2 regions of the Kribbella sp. NPDC050470 genome follow, and region 2 is predicted to be linked to the other one. Evidence: riboswitches for the same ligand, from Rfam matches in the RefSeq annotation. Region 2 holds a riboswitch; the other holds the start of a gene.
The links. Region 2 has a riboswitch for cobalamin ahead of cobN (cobaltochelatase subunit CobN). Riboswitches for the same ligand answer to the same signal wherever they lie in the genome.
Positions count from the first base shown of each region.

Region 1 (8,698 bases), on a different contig from region 2:
AGGCCCACCGGTACTTCAGCGGCAGCAACTGGTTGACGTCCGCCCGCGCGTTGATCATCGCCTTGTCGTCGACGTGCACCCGGCCCGCGCCGACGGAGATCTCGTCCAATCCGGTGGTCACTGGCACGCCTCGCATTCCGGGTCGTCGATGGCACACACGGCTCCGGTCGGTGCAGGAAGGTTCACCGGTACGGCGTTCAGCCGGCCGTCCGTGCCTTGCAGCGTGGACTTCTCCACGTGGGTCGCTGACTGGGAACGCAGGTAATAAGTCGTCTTGAGGCCATGACGCCATGCCGACCGGTACAGCTCGTCCAGCGCCCGGCCCGACGGCGCGGCCATGTAGAGGTTCAGCGACTGCGCCTGGTCGATCCACTTCTGCCGCCGCGAGGCCGCCTTCACCAGCCACCGCGGCTCGATCTCGAACGCGGTCGCGTACAGCTCGCGCAGGTCGGCCGGGACGCGCTCGATCCGGGCCAGGATGCCGTCGTGGTACTTCAGGTCCGACACCATCACCTGGTCCCACAGCCCCCGCGCCTTCAGGTCGGCGACCAGGTACGGGTTCGCCACCGTGAACTCTCCGGACATGTTCGACTTCACGAACAGGTTGCTGTACGCCGGCTCGATCGACTGGCTCACCCCGCAGATGTTGGAGATCGTCGCGGTCGGCGCGATCGCCATCACGTTGGAGTTGCGCATCCCGTCCCGGAGAACCTTCTCCCGGAGCGCGTCCCAGTCCAGTTGCTTGCTTTCATCAACGATCAGGTCACCGTCGCGGGCGTTCCGCAGCAGCGCGATCGAGTCGATCGGCAGCACACCCTGACTCCACAGCGAACCGTCGTACGTCGAGTAGCGGCCGCGCTCGGCGGCGAGCTCGCTGGAGGCCTCGATCGCGTGGTAGCTGATCTGCTCCATCGAGGTGTCGGCGAAGGTGACGGCCGCGTCGGAGGAGTACGGGATGCGCAGCCGGAAGAGCGCGTCGGCGAATCCCATCAGGCCGAGGCCGACCGGGCGGTGTCGCTGGTTGGCGCGCTCGGACTCCGGGGTGGTGTAGAAGTTCACGTCGATGACGTTGTCGAGCATCCGGACCGCTGTCTTCACGGTGTCGCGCAGCAGCTCGGCGTCGAGGCCCTCGTCGGTGAGATGCGCGACCAGGTTGACCGAACCGAGGTTGCAGACCGCGGTCTCGTCAACGGTGGTGTTGAGGGTGATCTCGGTGCACAGGTTCGACGAGTGGACCACGCCGTCGTGCTGCTGCGGCGACCGCAGGTTGCAGGCGTCCTTGAAGGTGATCCACGGATGCCCGGTCTCGAACAGCACGGTCAGCATCCGCCGCCACAGCTCGACCGCCCGGACCCGGCGGAACACCTTGATCTCGCCGCGATCCGCCGCTTCCTCGTAACCACGGTAGGCGTCGACGAAGGCAGCGCCGTACAGATCGTGGAGGTCGGGGACCTCGTCGGGGGAGAAGAGCGTCCACTGGCCGTCCGCCTCGACGCGCTGCAGGAACAGGTCGGGCACCCAGTTCGCCGTGTTCATGTCGTGCGTCCGGCGGCGCTCGTCGCCGGTGTTCTTGCGCAGGTCGAGGAACTCCTCGAGGTCGATGTGCCAGGTCTCCAGGTAGGCGCACACCGCGCCCTTGCGCTTGCCGCCGTTGTGGGCCAAGCCGGCGCTGGTCATGTACGACTCGTCGACCTCGACCTCGAGGTCGTGCACGACTGGCACGGTCGCAATTGTGCTCACCTCTCGCACGCGCGAGAAGACCATGCTTTGGTGTGCGATCCAGTTGAGCTTCCGGATGGGCGTGACGCCGACGAGTTCGGCAATCCCAGGTACGGCGGGAATACGGAGGTCGAAGACGTGCACAGGTTTCGAAAAGGTAATCCCGGATCCGTCGGAGCGCTGACCGACGTGACGATCGTCGCGCGTGCGGTGTTGCCCTGCGGTGGGAATTCCGAGCCGGAGCAGCTGGTAGCGCAGGCCGTTGACGAGCTTTCGTGAAGTAGTCGTGAAGTAGATCTCCTTGCCACGCGAGACTCCACCGTCTGTTTCCAGGAGCCCGCGGATGAGCGCACGGGTCTGGGCGAGCGGGAGATGCGCGAGTCGACGCGCGATGTGCTTGCGATGTTGCTCGTCGTAGAGGTCCTTGCCGGCGAACGGTAGCGTCGCTTCGCCGGGTCCGGCGATACGTCCCGTCAACGGGTCCCTTCTGGGGCCGCGTCCCGCCGCCCAATGGACCTGTGCGTAGCTGTCACCGCGACTGGTCTCCCAGAAGTGGATTTCGCGAGCGCTGAGGTAATCGCGTACGAACGACAGGTGCGTGTCGCGCTGTGGATTGCCGGACACTCCCCACTGACTGCCGTTTTTCGACAGGTGGCCGTCACCGAGGAGGATGCCGTACAGGCGTGCATCGTCTTCGGTCAGACCGTGAACCGGAATGACCTCCTTTGGGACGACCTGCCCGACGTAGTCACCGCTGCTGAGCATGCCGGCCTCGACCCAGGCTGCTTGTGCCTTTCCCTTCGCGAGCCACTCGAGCGTTCGCTCGTTACTCTGCTCCATCGGCACGCCTTGAATCGCGTAGAGAGGATGACCTGCCGTAACCGTGAGCGGTTCGATCGAATGCTTCACGTCGATCTCCACCATCGGGTCGTTTTGGTCGTACGTGAATGTCTTCGTTACCTCGCGATACTTACCGCTCGCACCGAGCACCAGATCGCCCGTCGTGATCTCGCTGATCGGTGTTGCGCCGCATGCGGCATAGACGAGAGTCTCCGGAGCAAAACACTGATTGACCGCGACCGCCGTGTCGTTGGCGATCTTCAGGAACGGTACGACGCCCTGCGACTCGCCGTTGGTCCCGCGGATCTTGGCGCCGATGCCGCGGACCGGGGTCCAGTCGTTGCCGAGACCGCCGGAGTACTTGGCGAGCAGGGCGTTGTTGCGGATCTTGGTGAAGATGCCGCCCAGGTCGTCCTCGACCGTGGTGAGGAAGCAGGACGACAGCTGCGGCCGGGTCGTGCCGGAGTTGAACAGCGTCGGCGTGGAGGACATGAACCGGAACGAGCTGAGCAGCTCGTAGAACTGGATGGCCCGCGCCTCGCGGTCGTCCTCGCGCAGCGCCATCCCCATCGCGACCCGCAGGAAGAAGGCTTGCGGCAGCTCGTACCGCACTTTGTCGATGTGCAGCAGATAGCGGTCGTAGAGGGTCTGCAGGCCGAGGAACGCGAAGTCGAGGTCGCGCTCGGGCTTGATCGCGGCCGCGAGCGCGGTCAGGTCGAAGCTCGCGAGCTCCGGGTCGAGCTGGCCCGCCTCGATGCCGGTCCGGATGTACTCCGGGAAGTACGCCGGGTACGCCGTGGTCATGTCGGCCTGGCTCGCCTGCCGCGGCTCGCCGTGCACGCGGCCGAGTGTCTCGCGGCGGATCTGGTCGAGCAGCAGGCGGGAGGCGGCGAAGCTGTACTGCGGCTCGGTCTCGACGTACGACCGCGCCGCCATCACCAGCGCGAGCTCGACCTCGTGCTGGGCGATGCCGTCGTAGCAGGAGCCGAGCGTCGCGTCGAAGATCAGCTGCGGGTCGACCGCGTCGAGGCCGTCGGCAGCCTCGCCGACGATCACCCGCAGCCGGTCGAGGTCGAGCGGCGCCGCGCTGCCGTCGGCCGCGCGCACGGTGATGACCGGCTTCTCGGTCACGCCGGCCAGGTCGGCGGGCGTGCGGGCGCGGGTGCGCTCCTCCCGGTAGAGGACGTAGGCGCGGGCGACCTGGTGCTCGCCGGCGCGCATCAGCGCCAGCTCGACCTGGTCCTGGATGTCCTCGACCTGGACGGTACGACGGGCGTCACCGCGGCTGGTGAGCGCGTCGACGACCCGGCCGGTCAGGTCGGTCACCAGGTCGCGGACCCGGTGCGTCGCGCCTGCGTCCGGGCCCTCGACGGCGAGGAACGCCTTGGACATGGCAACGGCGATCTTGGACTGGTCGAACGCCGTACTGCTGCCGTCGCGGCGGACGACGGTCAGCTCGATCGACGGCCGGCCGGCCGTCGATCGCGATGAGGAAGTGACGGTCACAGATGCTCTTTCCACGCGAGTTCGGAGGGCCTGGACTCGCGGGCGGGGAGCATGACGGGACAGGCAGCACCGGCCGGAACTGCGCCTGTCACGCCCTGCGACCCGCCCTCGAGGTCTCGGACCGCGCGCACCGGCGGTGCACGCGCCGGTGGCAGGTACTCGGACTCGCGGACGGATTCCGCTCACCGTTGCGGGGCAGCTCCGGAGTCGCACCGGATTCCCCTGTTGCCTCGGCGTCACCCACATCTTGTGGTGTTGGTGACTCCGAACCACCAGCAGTAGTGATGCTAGGGGTCGGCTCCGACATTTTGTGGCAGCGCCGCGCCGCGTGTCGCACATCTTGTGGTCCCCGCCGCCCCGCGTCTCAGGCCGCCGCCGCGTAGAGGTCCTGCAGCGTCATGATCTCCGAGCCGTGGTGGATCAGCTCCCGGTTGAGGCGCAGTACGACGTGACCGAACGGCTCGGCGGCGTCGAGCTCGGTCGCCTGGCTGAGGCCGACCGTCATCACCTGCTCCTCGTCCAGCGCGGCGACCGATTCACGCCAGGCCTCGACCCAGTGCGTCAGCCAGGCGACGGCGTCGCGGGCGTTGCCGTGCAACGTGATGTCGGCGCGCCCTTGCCTTCGCTCGCCGAAGGTCCACTCCCAGCGCTCGAAGAACATCTCGGTCAGGTGGGCGATCAGCCAGGCGATCGTGCGCGGGCCGCGATGGTCGGGCTCGTCCGGCCACTGCGCGACCCACTCGCCGGAGCCGAGTGATCGGAACCGGCCGGCGTAGTGGCGCCGGACGACGGTCAGCGCCTCGCCGCTCGGCTGCCAGAAGTACTGCTCGTCGGTCAGCTCCGCGAGCCGGGTGGACAACACCATCCAGCTGAAGCCGAGCTGGCCGCGGACCATCGCCATCGCCGAGGGGCGGTACAGGATGTCCCAGTCGAACGGCTCCGGCATCACGGTTCCTCACGCTCCCGATCAGATTTTGCAGCAGGATCGAACATGTGTTCGAATTGTTGCCTGAACGGGAGGAGAAAGTCAATGAGCACTGCGTGTCGGTTCTGGCCTCGACGGCACTGGCCTGCTAGGCGGTTCGATCCTGGTATCGGCGGCCGGGCTGGCGAAACGCCGTTCCAGCAAGATGAAGGCATCGATCAGCTCGGGTGCTTCGTAGACGCGGTTCCGGCGACCGTCGGTGACCTCCCGCAGGATGCGGGCCTCGACCAACCTCGCGAGCGCCTGGTTCGCGGCCTGTTGCGAGCGGTCGATCAGTCGGGCCGCGCCCGCCAAGGTGAGCACCGGCGCCGCGGGCAGCGTCTCGATCAGCAGCTCCACGGCCGAGCCGGCCCGCACCGGTGCGGCCCGGTCTCGCCAGGCGGCCTTGAGGTCGGCCGCCGTCCGCTCGAAGCGGGCGGCCTCCGCGGTGGCGTGGCTGCACGCGGCGGCGAACATCTGCAGCCACTGGTTGGCTGCCGTGCGGGCCCGTGGAGTGGTCGGCTTGCCAACGTGCCGGAAGGCGGTGAGCGCCTCGATGTACTGCGTGGCGTGGGTCGCGAGCGACAGCGACACCGGCGGGACTGTTCGCTCGACCAGGCCCTCTGCGCGCAGGATCAGGTGGATCAGCGCGCGGCCGGTCCGTCCGTTGCCGTCGGCAAAGGGATGGACGGTCTCGAACTGTGCGTGCGCGATCGCGGTCTTCGCCAGCACCGGCAGGCGGGACTCGCGGACGAAGGTCATCAGGTCGGCGAGGAGCTCCGGGATCAGCTGGGCCGGCGGCGGGACGTAGTACGCCTCGGCGGGGGAGCGGCCGCCGATCCAGTTCTGCAGGTACCTGACCTCGCCGCCGAGTTCTGGCGTCGGCGAGTGCGCCATCAGCCGGCGGTGGGCTTCCAGCAGGTGCTCGACCTCGAGCTTGTCGCCGGCCTGCACGGACTCGGTCACCCAGGTCATCGCGTCGACCGCGCCGAGCACCTCTTCGGCGGTCACGTCACGCTGTCGCTCCCCCAGGACCTCGGCCTTCAGCAGGCGGCGCGCGCCGACGACCAGTCCCTCGATCTGCGAGGACCCGACCGCCTCGGCCCGCAGCAGCAGTCGCGCCAACGCCTCACTGTTCGTCAGGACGGCGGCCGTCGCGTCCAGCCGGGCAAGATCGCCGGCCGCGTCCTCCAGGGCGGCGAGCACGTCGTCACTCAGGTCGAACGTCCGCCCGACCAAGGGATCCGGGAAGTACAGCTCGTACGACCCGCCCAACCGCTCCGCCCGGGTGAACCCGTCCGGGTGCCCAGGCCACCGATGCAACTCCACTCGCGCCATGACCATGTCCCTTCCGTGTTCAAGCTTACTTCATAACCTTGAACAAGACGGTGCGGAGGTGAAGGGGAGTGCGATCGAATCATGATTACTCAGCGTTGCGATCAGGCCCTGAGCTTCCTTGGCATCGGTGGCATGACTGTGAGTGAGAACCGCCGATGAGCATGAGCGCGGAGATGTGGACCTGGGCTTGGGCAGACTGGGCCGTGGCTGAACGTCAGCGAACGGAGGGGTCAGTGAGCCTGGACGCGGAGACTCGGCAGATGGTGGCGGCCAACGAGGCCGACTGGGACGCACGAGCGCCGTTGCACGCGGCCAGCCAGTTCTACAGTCAGCCGGCGGAGTACTGGTTCGCCGATTACGAGTGGGAGGACCTGGGTCGACTCGGCGGGCGCGACGTACTGCACCTGCAATGTCACCTGGGGACCGAGACGATCGCGTTCGCGCGTCGTGGGGCCCGGACGGTCGGGCTGGACCTGTCGGCGAAGTCGCTTGAGGAAGCGCGCCGGATCGCAAGCGAGTCGGGGCAGGCAGTCGAGTATGTGCACGCCAACGTGTACGACGCCGTCGAGGCAGTGCGGGGTCGTCAGTTCGATGTCGTCTACACCGGCAAGGGCGCGCTCTGCTACCTGCCGGAGCTGCAGGCGTGGGCGAAGGTCGTTCGCGACTTGCTCAAGCCCGGCGGTGCGCTCTACATCGTCGAGTTCCACCCGCTCCTGAACGCGCTTCGGCCGGTGTCGCTGCCCGGCGAGTCCGAAGAGCTGACGATCCGTACCGACTACCTCGAAGGCCGCGGCCCGATCGCGCACGAATCGACGGTGACCTACACCGGCGACGAAGTCCCCGGCCGTCAACGCAGCTATGAGTGGCGGCACGGCCTCGGCGAACTCGTCACCACCCTCGCCGCCACCGGCTTCACCATCACCAGCCTCCGCGAGTCCGAAGTCCTCCAATGGCCGCGCTGGCCGTCCATGCAACAAACCCCAGAGGGCTGGTGGCGCCTACCCGACGACGCGCCCCGCGTCCCCCTGCTCTTCGCACTCAAGGCGGTCAGGGCCTGAAGCCGTTCGTCTCATAATCAAATCTCAGAATCTTTAGATTTTGAGATGGCGATAGACGGTCGCTCTGGAGACGCCGAGACGCGTTCCGATCTCCTCGGCGCTCTGCCCATCGGCGTACAGGGACCGAGCCTCTGCCAGCTGTTCCTCGGTGAGCAGCGGGCGTCGCCCGCCGTTGCGTCCCCGGGCGCGCCCGCGCTCCTGGGGTACGGGCGCTTCGCCCAGCAACGCCCGTGCGCCGTCCAGGATCAGCTTGCGCAATCGATCGGCCGGTGCGTCGCGGAACAGCACGACCGGATCGGCCAGTCCGGCGACCACCTGGCAGGCACGCACCCGCTGCTCGAGCCCGCTGCTCGGGCCGGCCACCAAGTCGTTGGCCAACGCGATCGAGGTGCGGAAACGGTCGGCGATCGGCGCTTGGACGAGCAGGGTCATGTCCTTGACCAGCATCGTGAGCGTGTGACGGTGACGCAGGTGTACGTCGACGTACCCCTCGATTGCCCGCCAACGGACCTCATCGGCATCGGCGCCGGACTCGGCCTGAGCCAGCACCGCCTCCAGTTCGTCCAGCAACGGCACCGTGAGCTGGCGGAGGATCTCCTCCTTGGAGTCGAAGTGGTAGTAGAGGGCGGCCTTGGTGATGCCCACTTCGTCCGCGATGGCCTGCATGGAGGAGGCACGGTAGCCGCGGGCGGCGAACAGGATTCGGGCCGCTTCCAGGATCCGCTCGGATGTCATAGCGCTCACTTACCTGCGGTCAGTTTTTTCGCTAGAGTGCTTACCGGAAGTCAGTCTATGACTCTGGGGAGATCCGCATGCGGACCAAGGTGTCCTTCAGCGCGGCCGGCGTCCGGTGCGTCGGCTACCTCTACTTGCCCGCCGGTTCCCGTCCGCTGCCCTGCGTGGTGCTCTGCCACGGCTTCAGCGGGACGATGGACCGCCTGTTCGACTATGCCGAGCGCTTCGCCGCCGCGGGGTTCGCTGCGCTGGTCTTCGACTATCGGGGTTTCGGCGAGAGTGACGGCGAGCCGCGTCAGCTTCCCGACATCGACGCACAGCTCGTCGATGTTCGCGCCGCTGTGGCGTTCGCCCGAGGGCACGAGCGCGTCGATCCCGACAGGGTGCTGCTGTGGGGCAACTCGCTGGGCGGCGCGCACGTGATCACCGTGGCCGGCAGCGATCCCCGGATCGCCGGCGTGGTGGCCCAGATCCCGTTCAACGGGTTCCCGAAGAAGGTCGAGGGACGGTCGACAGCTGACACTCTGCGACTGCTGGG
Region 1 is NZ_JBITHV010000010.1:68,154-76,851, reverse strand. Features, by position in the region: gene ACIBGM_RS29590 (ribonucleotide-diphosphate reductase subunit beta) at 1-136, opposite strand, end outside; gene ACIBGM_RS29585 (ribonucleoside-diphosphate reductase subunit alpha) at 118-4,065, opposite strand; cobalamin riboswitch at 4,198-4,354, opposite strand; gene ACIBGM_RS29580 (DinB family protein) at 4,430-5,011, opposite strand; gene ACIBGM_RS29575 (Fic family protein) at 5,093-6,367, opposite strand; gene ACIBGM_RS29570 (class I SAM-dependent methyltransferase) at 6,601-7,425, shown strand; gene ACIBGM_RS29565 (TetR family transcriptional regulator) at 7,459-8,160, opposite strand; gene ACIBGM_RS29560 (alpha/beta hydrolase) at 8,238-8,698, shown strand, end outside.
Region 1: it holds a riboswitch for cobalamin, as region 2 does, so the genes downstream of both, ACIBGM_RS29585 (ribonucleoside-diphosphate reductase subunit alpha) here and cobN (cobaltochelatase subunit CobN) in region 2, are expected to answer to the same signal.

Region 2 (8,698 bases):
AGGCCCTGGCCCGCTGCGGTCAGGGCCGCGGCCACGGTCCCGGAGTGGAAGATCGGTACGCCGATGTTGTGGCCGCGGTTGATCCCCGACACGACCAGGTCCGGCGCAACGCCGAACGCCCCGACGGTCGCCAGCGTCACGGCGAGCGCCGGCGTCCCGTCGATGCCGTGGTACGTGATGCCGCTTTCGGATTCCGAGGCAGTCCGGATCGGCCGGTCGACCATCCCGGCGCGGGCCGAGCCGACGCCGCTCTGGTCGTCCAGCGGCGCCACGACCAGTACGTCGTACCCGAGCTCGGCGATCGCGGGTGCGAGTGCCCGGATGCCTGGCGCCTGGTAGCCGTCGTCGTTGGTGATCAGGACTCTCAGGTTCTCAGGCGCCATACCTCTAGCCAATCAGCCGCGGTCCTCGATGTCACCCTCCGTCTCAAGGACTGCGCTGCGTAGCGTCTCGAGCGCTTCGGCGGTCGGTTCCGACCACAGACCGCGCTGCGCCGCCTCCAGCAAGCGCTCCGCGATGCCGTGCCGCGCCCATGGATTCGACTTGCGGAAGAACTCCGCCATCTCCGGGTTGGCGACGTACTCCGAGGTCAGCGTCTCGTACATCCAGTCGTCGACCACCCCGGCGGTCGCGTCGTACCCGAAGAGGTAGTCGACCGTCGCGGCCATCTCGAACGCGCCCTTGTACCCGTGCCGCTGCATCGCCGCCATCCAGCGCGGGTTCACCACGCGGGCGCGGAAGACCCGCTTGGTCTCCTCCTCGAGCGTCCGCGTCTTGACCTGCGCCGGTACGGCGGAGTCGCCGACGTATGCCTTCGGGTTCGAGCCGGTGAGGTGGCGGACCATCGCGATCATGCCGCCGTGGTACTGGAAGTAGTCGTCGGAGTCCATGATGTCGTGCTCGCGGGTGTCCGCGTTCTTCGCCGCGACCTGGATCCGGGCGTAGGCGCGCTCCATCGACCCGCGGGCCTCGGCGCCGTCGAGGTCCTTGCCGTAGGCGTACCCGCCCCAGACCGCGTACACCTCGGCGAGCTCGGCGTCGGTGCGCCAGCTCCGCGCGTCCACGAGCGGCAGCAGGCCGGCGCCGTACGAGCCCGGCCTGGAGCCGAACACCCGGGCGGTGGCCGACCGCAGATCATTGCCCTCGGCAACATCGACGTCCACGTGCGCGCGCAGGTAGTTGTCCGACGCCGGCTCGTCCAGCGCGGCGACCGCGCGGACCGCCTCGTCCAGCAGCGCGACGACGTGCGGGAAGGCGTCCCGGAAGAACCCGGAGATCCGGACCGTGACGTCGACCCGCGGGCGGCCGAGCTCGTCGAGCGGGACCACCTCGAAGCCGGTGACCCGGCGGGACGCCTCGTCCCAGACCGGGCGGCATCCGAGCAGCCACAACACCTCGGCGAGGTCGTCGCCCTGGGTGCGCATGGCCGACGTACCCCACACCGTCAGACCGACCGACCGCGGCCACTCCCCTGTCTCGGCCTTGTGCCGGTTGAGGAGCGAGTCGGCGAGCGCGACGCCCACGTCCCAGGCATTGCGGCTCGGGATCGCCTTCGGGTCGACCGCGTAGAAGTTGCGGCCGGTCGGCAGCACGTTGACCAGCCCGCGGGTCGGCGACCCCGACGGACCTGCCTCGACGAAGCGGCCGTCCAGCGCCCGGAGGACGTTGACCAGCTCATCACCGGTCCGGGCGAGCCGCGGAACCACTTCAGTCGCGGCGAAGCTCAGCGAGGCCTCGACCCCGGCGGACGAGCGCCCGATGACCTCGGCGACGACCACCGGGACCTTCGCGGCGTCCCAGCTCAGCGTCTCCATCCCGACGACGAGCTTCCGGGCGACAGCCTCGAGCAGGTCGACGCCGTCCGCGCCGGTCACCGCGGGCAGATCGGCCAGCGTCGCCAGGTCTGCGAGATCGACGCTCTTCCCCGGGTCCGCAAGCAGGTCGGCCTCGGACACGCCGAAGCTGTCGCCGAGCGCCGTACGCAGACCCGGGATCGAGTACGACCCACCCCACAGCTGCCGGGCCCGCAGTACGGCGAGCACCAGGTTGATCCGCGCTTCGCCGACCGGCGCGCCGCCGAGCACGTGCAGCCCGTCACGGATCTGCACGTCCTTGATCTCGCACAGGTAGCCGTCCAGGTGCAGCACGAACTCGTCGAAGTCGTCGTCCTCGGGCTTCTCCGAGGTGTGCAGGTCGTGGTGCAACTGCGCCGCCTGGATCAGCGTCCAGATCTGGGCCCGCAGCGTCGGCACCTTCTCCGGGTCCAGCGCCTGCACGGTCGCGTACTCGTCGAGCAGGTACTCCAGCTTCGCCATGTCGCCGTACGTCTCGGCCCGGGCCATCGGCGGCACCAGGTGGTCGACGACCGTGGCGTGCGCCCGCCGCTTCGCCTGCGTCCCCTCGCCGGGGTCGTTGACGATGAACGGGTAGACCATCGGCAGGTTCCCGAGTACGGCGTCCGGCGCGCAGTCGGCCGCCATCCCGATGCCCTTGCCCGGCAGCCATTCCAGCGTCCCGTGCTTGCCCAGGTGTACGACGGCATGCGCACCGAAGCCGCCCTCGTCCGTCGAGGCCTCCAGCCAGCGGTACGCCGCCAGGTAGTGGTGCGACGGGGCCATGTCCGGGTCGTGGTAGATCGCCACCGGGTTCTCGCCGAACCCACGCGGCGGCTGGATCATCAGGACGACGTTCCCGAACCGCAAGGCCGCCAGCGCAATCTCACCGGCCGTGTTGACGTACAACTCCCCCGGCGGCGCTCCCCACGCCTCGGTCATTGCCTCCCGCAACGACTCCGGGGCGCGGCCGAACCACTGCTCGTACGTCGCCGGCGGGATCGTCGCGACCGCGTTCGCCAACTGCTCGTCGGTCAGCCAGTCGACATCGTGACCACCGGCCGCGATCAGCCGGTGGATAAGCCCGTCACCCTCCAGCTCGTTCACGTCGAGATCACCGAGGTCGTACCCGGCCTCCTGGAGCCGGCCGAGCAGCACGACCGCGGACGCCGGAGTGTCCAGACCGACCGCGTTCCCGATCCGCGCATGCTTCGTCGGGTACGACGACAGCACCAGAGCGAGCCGCTTCTCGGCGACCGGGACGTGCCGCAGCCGGGCATGCGCTACCGCGATCCCGGCGAGCCGGTCGCAGCGCTCCGGGTCGGGCGCGTAACGAGCCAGGCCGTCCTCGTCGTACGACTTGAACGAGAACGGGATCGTGATCAGCCGCCCGTCGAACTCCGGGATCGCCACCTGGGTCGCCGCGTCGAGCGGACTGACCGCGGCGTCGCTGGCCTCCCACTGCTCGCGCGTCGAGGTCAGCGCGAGGCCCTGGATCAGCGGGATGTCGAGCGACGCGAGCGCACCCGCGTCCCACGCATCGTCCGCACCGCCCGCACTCGCGTCCGCCGCGACGGATCCACCGGCGGCGAGCAGAGTCGTGACCAGTACGTCGCACTTCCGCAGCAGCTCGAAGAGGCCGGCGTTGTCGGGGCTGGTCGGATCCAGTCCGCGGAGGGTGCCGCAGTACACCGGCAACGGTTGTGCGCCTGCGTTCGTCACCGCGGCGGCCAGTGCATCCACGAACGCGGTGTTTCCGGAGATCTCGTGCGCGCGGTAGTAGACGATGCCGACGACCGGGCGCTCGTCCTCGACGAAGGTGCCACGGACGCCGTACGCCGGAAGTGCCTGCGGCGGATCGAACTCGTCGCCGGTCAGCAGGATCGTGTCCCGGAGGAACCCGGCCAGGTTGCGGAGGTTCCCGGCGCCGCCCTCGCGCAGGTAGGCGAGCGCTTCGGTAACCGCACCGGCGGGGACCGTCGACAGCGACATGAGCTCGGCGTCGGGCGCCGCCTCGCCGCTGACCACCACGGCCGGCTTGCCGGACGCGACCACCGCGTCGAGCCCTTCCTCCCAGGCCCGGCGGCCGCCGAGCAGGCGGACCACCACGACTTCGGCGGAGTCCAGCAGCGGGGTCAGCTCGGCAAGGTCCAGCCGGGCGGGATTCGCAACCTTCCAACCTGCATCTGCCTCGGAGGCGGCCAGCAGGTCGGTGTCGGCGGTGGAGAGCAGCAGCAGGTTCGCGGGACGGTGTCTGACGATGAACTCGCTTCGCTCGTTCACGGGCCACGATCCTTCCTCGGGGTGTCCACGCCCCGTCCGGAGGTTCGACGGCGGCAGTTCCTGACTCCCACACGAGGTGGTCACAGTGGCGGGACCGTCCCGGACTCACACCGGGTTCCTGCTGATGCCGTCGATTGACAGAGCGACTCTAGCCGAACCCTCGCCGTGGTTCTCGCGAGCAGCTGCGCAGAGTGCTGCGCCTGGGTGCGCCGGCGGTGTCAGGGGTACGGTGAAGTGTGCTGGTGGGGCGCGACGCGGATCGGGCTCGGGTCGGTCGCCTGCTCGCGGGGGCTCAGGCCGGTTCCGGGGGTGGGTTGCTGGTGCTGGGCGAGCCCGGTATCGGAAAGACCTCGCTGCTCGACGACACCGCCGCGGGTGCGGCCGACTTCCGAATCCTGCGAGCTACCGGGATCGAGACCGAGACGGAACTGCCCTACTCGGGGCTGTTCGAGCTGCTTCGGCCGGCGGCAGACAGCATCGCGGCACTGCCCGTCCGCCAAGCCAACGCGCTGCATGCCGCCTTCGCCGAGACCGCGGCGCAGGAGGTCGACGGATTCGCCGTCGCGGCGGCCACGCTGACGCTGCTGTCCGACGCGTCCGCGGCTCTGCCGATGCTGTGCCTCGTCGACGACTTTCAATGGCTGGACGCCGCCTCGGCGTCCGCGCTCGCCTTCGCAGTACGGCGAATCGAGTCCGAGCGGATCGCCATGGTCTTCGCAGCGCGCGACCCACGGCCCGACGCGGACCTGCCGCGCGGGATACCGGTGCTCCGGCTTCAAGGTCTCGGCGACGACGCGGCCGGTGAGGTGCTCAGAGCCGCGGCACGACACGAGCTGCCCGAGTCCGTCCGATCGATGCTGTTGCGAGCGGCCACCGGAAACCCCCTGGCGTTGCGTGAGCTGGTCGCTGCGCTTGAACCCACCGAGCTGAGCGGACAGGTGCCACTGCCCGAACCGCTGCCAGTGGGCAGCGAGATCGCCGATGTCTATCGCAGGGAGCTCGAGGCGCTACCCGCGCCGTCCCGGGCCGCCCTGTTGGTGCTGGCGGTGAGTGAGGACACGGGAGCGGAACAACTACTGCCGGCGGTCAGAGCTCTCACCGGCGATCCCGCGGCGCTCGATCACGCTGAGCGAGCCGGTCTGGTGCGCTGGACCTCGTCGGGACTGGTGTTCCGGCATCCGGTGCTCCGCTCGGTGGTCCATCAGACCGCGACGATCGCTGAGCGGCAGGCCGCACATCGATCCGTTGCAGAGACACTTCCGGCCGGGCGGGCGGAACTGCGCGCCTGGCACGCTGCGCTGTCGGCCGTGGCCCCGGACGAGGCGATCGCGGCCGATCTGGCACGGACAGCGGACCTCGCCCGGAACCGCGGCGGGCGCTGGGCGGAGTGCCGTGCCTACGAGCTCGCCGCGCGGCTCAGTCCCGATCCTGAGCGACGAGCCGAGCGGACCTACTCCGCCGCGGTGGCCGCCTTTCTCTCCGGGCATCACTCGGTCGCGCAACAACACCTGGAGGCTGTGCTCGCGGCGAGCGGGAATCCGTTGCTCCGGGCGGACGCAGAGCACGAGCGCGCCCGGGTTGCGCTGTGGCGCGGCCACGCCGACCCACCCCAGCGCCTCCAGGCGGCCGCCGACCGGGTCGCGCCGTACGACGCCGAACGGGCGGCCAAGCTCCTCGCGTACGCCGTCGTCGACCTCGGTGCGCAGTGCCGGGCAGCCGATGCGTTGCCGTATGCGTTGAAGGCGTGGGACCTGATCGGCTGCCGGGACCATCCACTGGTGGTGACGTTCAAGGTCGCGTACACCCTCGTCATGGCCGGCAAGACCGACGACGGAGCGCGACTGACCGAACAGGCAGCCCGCGTGGCCGAGCAAGGAGATGACGTCAGCGCGCTGGCGATGCTCGGGCCGGTGCTCAGCTGGCTGGACCGGTCGGCGGATGCCGAGCGCGTGCTCACCCGTGCGATCGAGCTGTGCCGCGCGAGCGGCGACCTCTGGATGCTCACGAACGCCCTGACCAATGCCGCGGAAGTGGCGCGTCGCGGTGCTCGCCTCGATCACGCCCTGGTCCGGGCCGACGAGGCACGTGCCCTTGCCGAGTCACTCGACGAGCCGGTCCAACTGGCGACGGCACTGGCTGGACTCGCCCGGGTGGAGGCCGACCTCGGTCGAAGCATCGAGTGCAAGGCGCACGCCGTACAGGTCGATCGAATCACCCGTCCGGCCGAAGAGCTACGAGTGACGTGCGCCGCGGCATTGGGCACCTTGGGGTTGGCGTCCAGAAGGCACCAGGCTGCCGTCGACGAGCTGGCACCCGCCGCGGAACTCCTGGCCGCCGGCGGTGTGAGCGAGCCGCGAACCTTCGGCATCGAGGGCGATCTCGCGGAGGCTTACGTGCGGTGTGGTCAGGTCGACCTGGCGGTGGAGCTCATCGAAAGGCTCGAGGCCTACGCCAGGCCGCGAGGCGCCGCAAGTGTCCTCGCCGCCGTCGCCCGGTGTCGCGGACTGTTCGCGCCGGACGAGGAGTACGAGACCTGGTTCACCGAGTCCCTCGAGCTCGCCCGCGATGTCGGCGCGCCACTCGCGGAGGCGCGCACTAGGTTGTGCTTCGGCGAGCGTCTCCGCCGTCAAGGCCGACGCTCGGCCGCACGAGACCAATTGCGATCGGCGCTGGCGATCTGCGAGGAGTACGGCGCCGCGCTGTGGGCCGACCAGGCGCGCAGCGAGCTGCGGGTCTCCGGCGAGACCCTTCAGCCGCACAGCGACGACCCCCGGCGCCAGCTGACGGCGCAGGAGTTGCAGATCGCCCTGCTCGTCGCCGAGGGGGCACGCAATCGCGACATCGCCACGAGCTTGTTCCTGAGTCCCAAGACCGTTGAGGCGCACCTGACTCGCGTCTATCGCAAGCTCGGTGTCACGTCCCGCACGCAGCTCGCCGCGCAGTTGGCCCACGCATTTGCGGCTCCGGTGCAGGGAGAAGCGTAGGGGTTTCCCCGACGCGAGTCCGGTCGCCGCATTCGTAGCGTCGTCGGTGTCGCCGGCCATCGGGGCCGGCCAGCACAGGGAGTCCCCATGATCACCTACATCGTCGAGCGACAACTGCCGGGCGTTGCGACCGGCGACGTCACGGCCGCCGCTGTCAGGGCTCGTGACGCCGCCGATCAGCTCACCCGAGAAGGTACGCCGGTCCGCTACATCGGCTCGGTCTACGTGCCTTCCGACGGCTCGTGTCACTGCTTGTTCGAGGCATCGTCCGAGACCGCCGTACGGCAGGTCAACGAGATCGCCGCCATCCCGCTCGAGCGCATCGCGCCGGCCACCCAACTGACGGCGTCGGCACTCCCCGCCAACTGAGCACCTGCCGACCGCCATTCCACCGACACCGACACCGACACCGACACCGACACCGACACCGACACCGACACCGACACCGACAAGGAAGACCACCATGCACGTCCTCACCCGCACAGTCCTCACCGTCGCGGCCGCGCTGAGCTTCGGCATCGCAGCCCCGGCCATCGCGTCGGCCGACACGCCCGCGAACGACTTCGCCACCAACTACTCCGGTTGCCTCGGCCCGCTGCGCAGCGCCATCGCCAGTGGTGCCCTGGATGGGGCGACCCTGCCCGACGGCACCGTCCTACCCGGCGGCTTCGGCGGATCCTTCAACCCAGGCGGCCACCTCGGCACCGTCGCGGAGGCCGAGTTCCTGATGAGCCACGGCTTCACCGAGCAGCAACTCGCAGCCTTCTGCGCCTCACTCGTCACGCACTGACGAGCACATCGACTCGGCGCGGCCGCCCCGGGTCCTACGACTCAAGTCGGGGCCCGAGACACCATCTGGTGGGCTGGGACATGGTATTTCATGTCCCAGCCCACCGGTTCCTGTCTCAGCTCCTCTGGCTGTGGTCGCGGTCGGCCTCGCGCCATCGACCGCCCGCGGCGCCTCGGAGCGTTTTGTCCAGACCACCGCCGGCACCGTCCAGGGAGTTGCCAAGAGCAACTACCGCGTCTTCGACGGCATCCCGTACGCCGCTCCGCCGGTAGGTCACGCAGGTCGTCGACGACATGTCCACCAACCATCAGTGCGCGCTCTGGGAGTAGTGGGCAGCGAGCAGGTCGGTGCCCCAGTCGTTGCGGAGGTCGCGCCAGACGGAGTGGATGTGGTTGGCGTTGTCCTGGGTGTTGTCGTACTCGGCGAGGAAGGTAGGGCCGACGATCGAGTAGTAGTGGCGGTGGCCGACGCCTGGCTCGGTCTCGCCGGCCCAGGCGAAGGTCAGGCGCTCGATGCCGTGGTCGGTGATGTCCTGCCAGGTCTGCAACCCGATCGGCCCGGCGGCGCGGCCGACGTACTGGCCGACCAGGAGGCTGAACACCTGGCGTTGCTCGCCGGTCATGTCGCCGTACGCCAGGCCCCGGTGCAGCAGGGATGCGTCGGCGACCGGGTCGTGCCGGGTGAGGATGTCGTCGGGCGCCTCGTCCGAGACGACGGCGACCGCGCGCTGGCCGGGCTCGAGGGCGTGCAGGAGCTGGAAGCCCAGGTCCTGCTCGGCGGCCAGGAACCGCCGGCCCGCCTGCGGTCCA
Region 2 is NZ_JBITHV010000006.1:435,234-443,931, reverse strand. Features, by position in the region: gene surE (5'/3'-nucleotidase SurE) at 1-383, opposite strand, end outside; gene cobN (cobaltochelatase subunit CobN) at 396-4,115, opposite strand; cobalamin riboswitch at 4,149-4,281, opposite strand; gene ACIBGM_RS20165 (LuxR C-terminal-related transcriptional regulator) at 4,358-7,099, shown strand; gene ACIBGM_RS20160 (nickel-binding protein) at 7,187-7,468, shown strand; gene ACIBGM_RS20155 (hypothetical protein) at 7,563-7,889, shown strand; gene ACIBGM_RS20150 (DUF3500 domain-containing protein) at 8,197-8,698, opposite strand, start outside.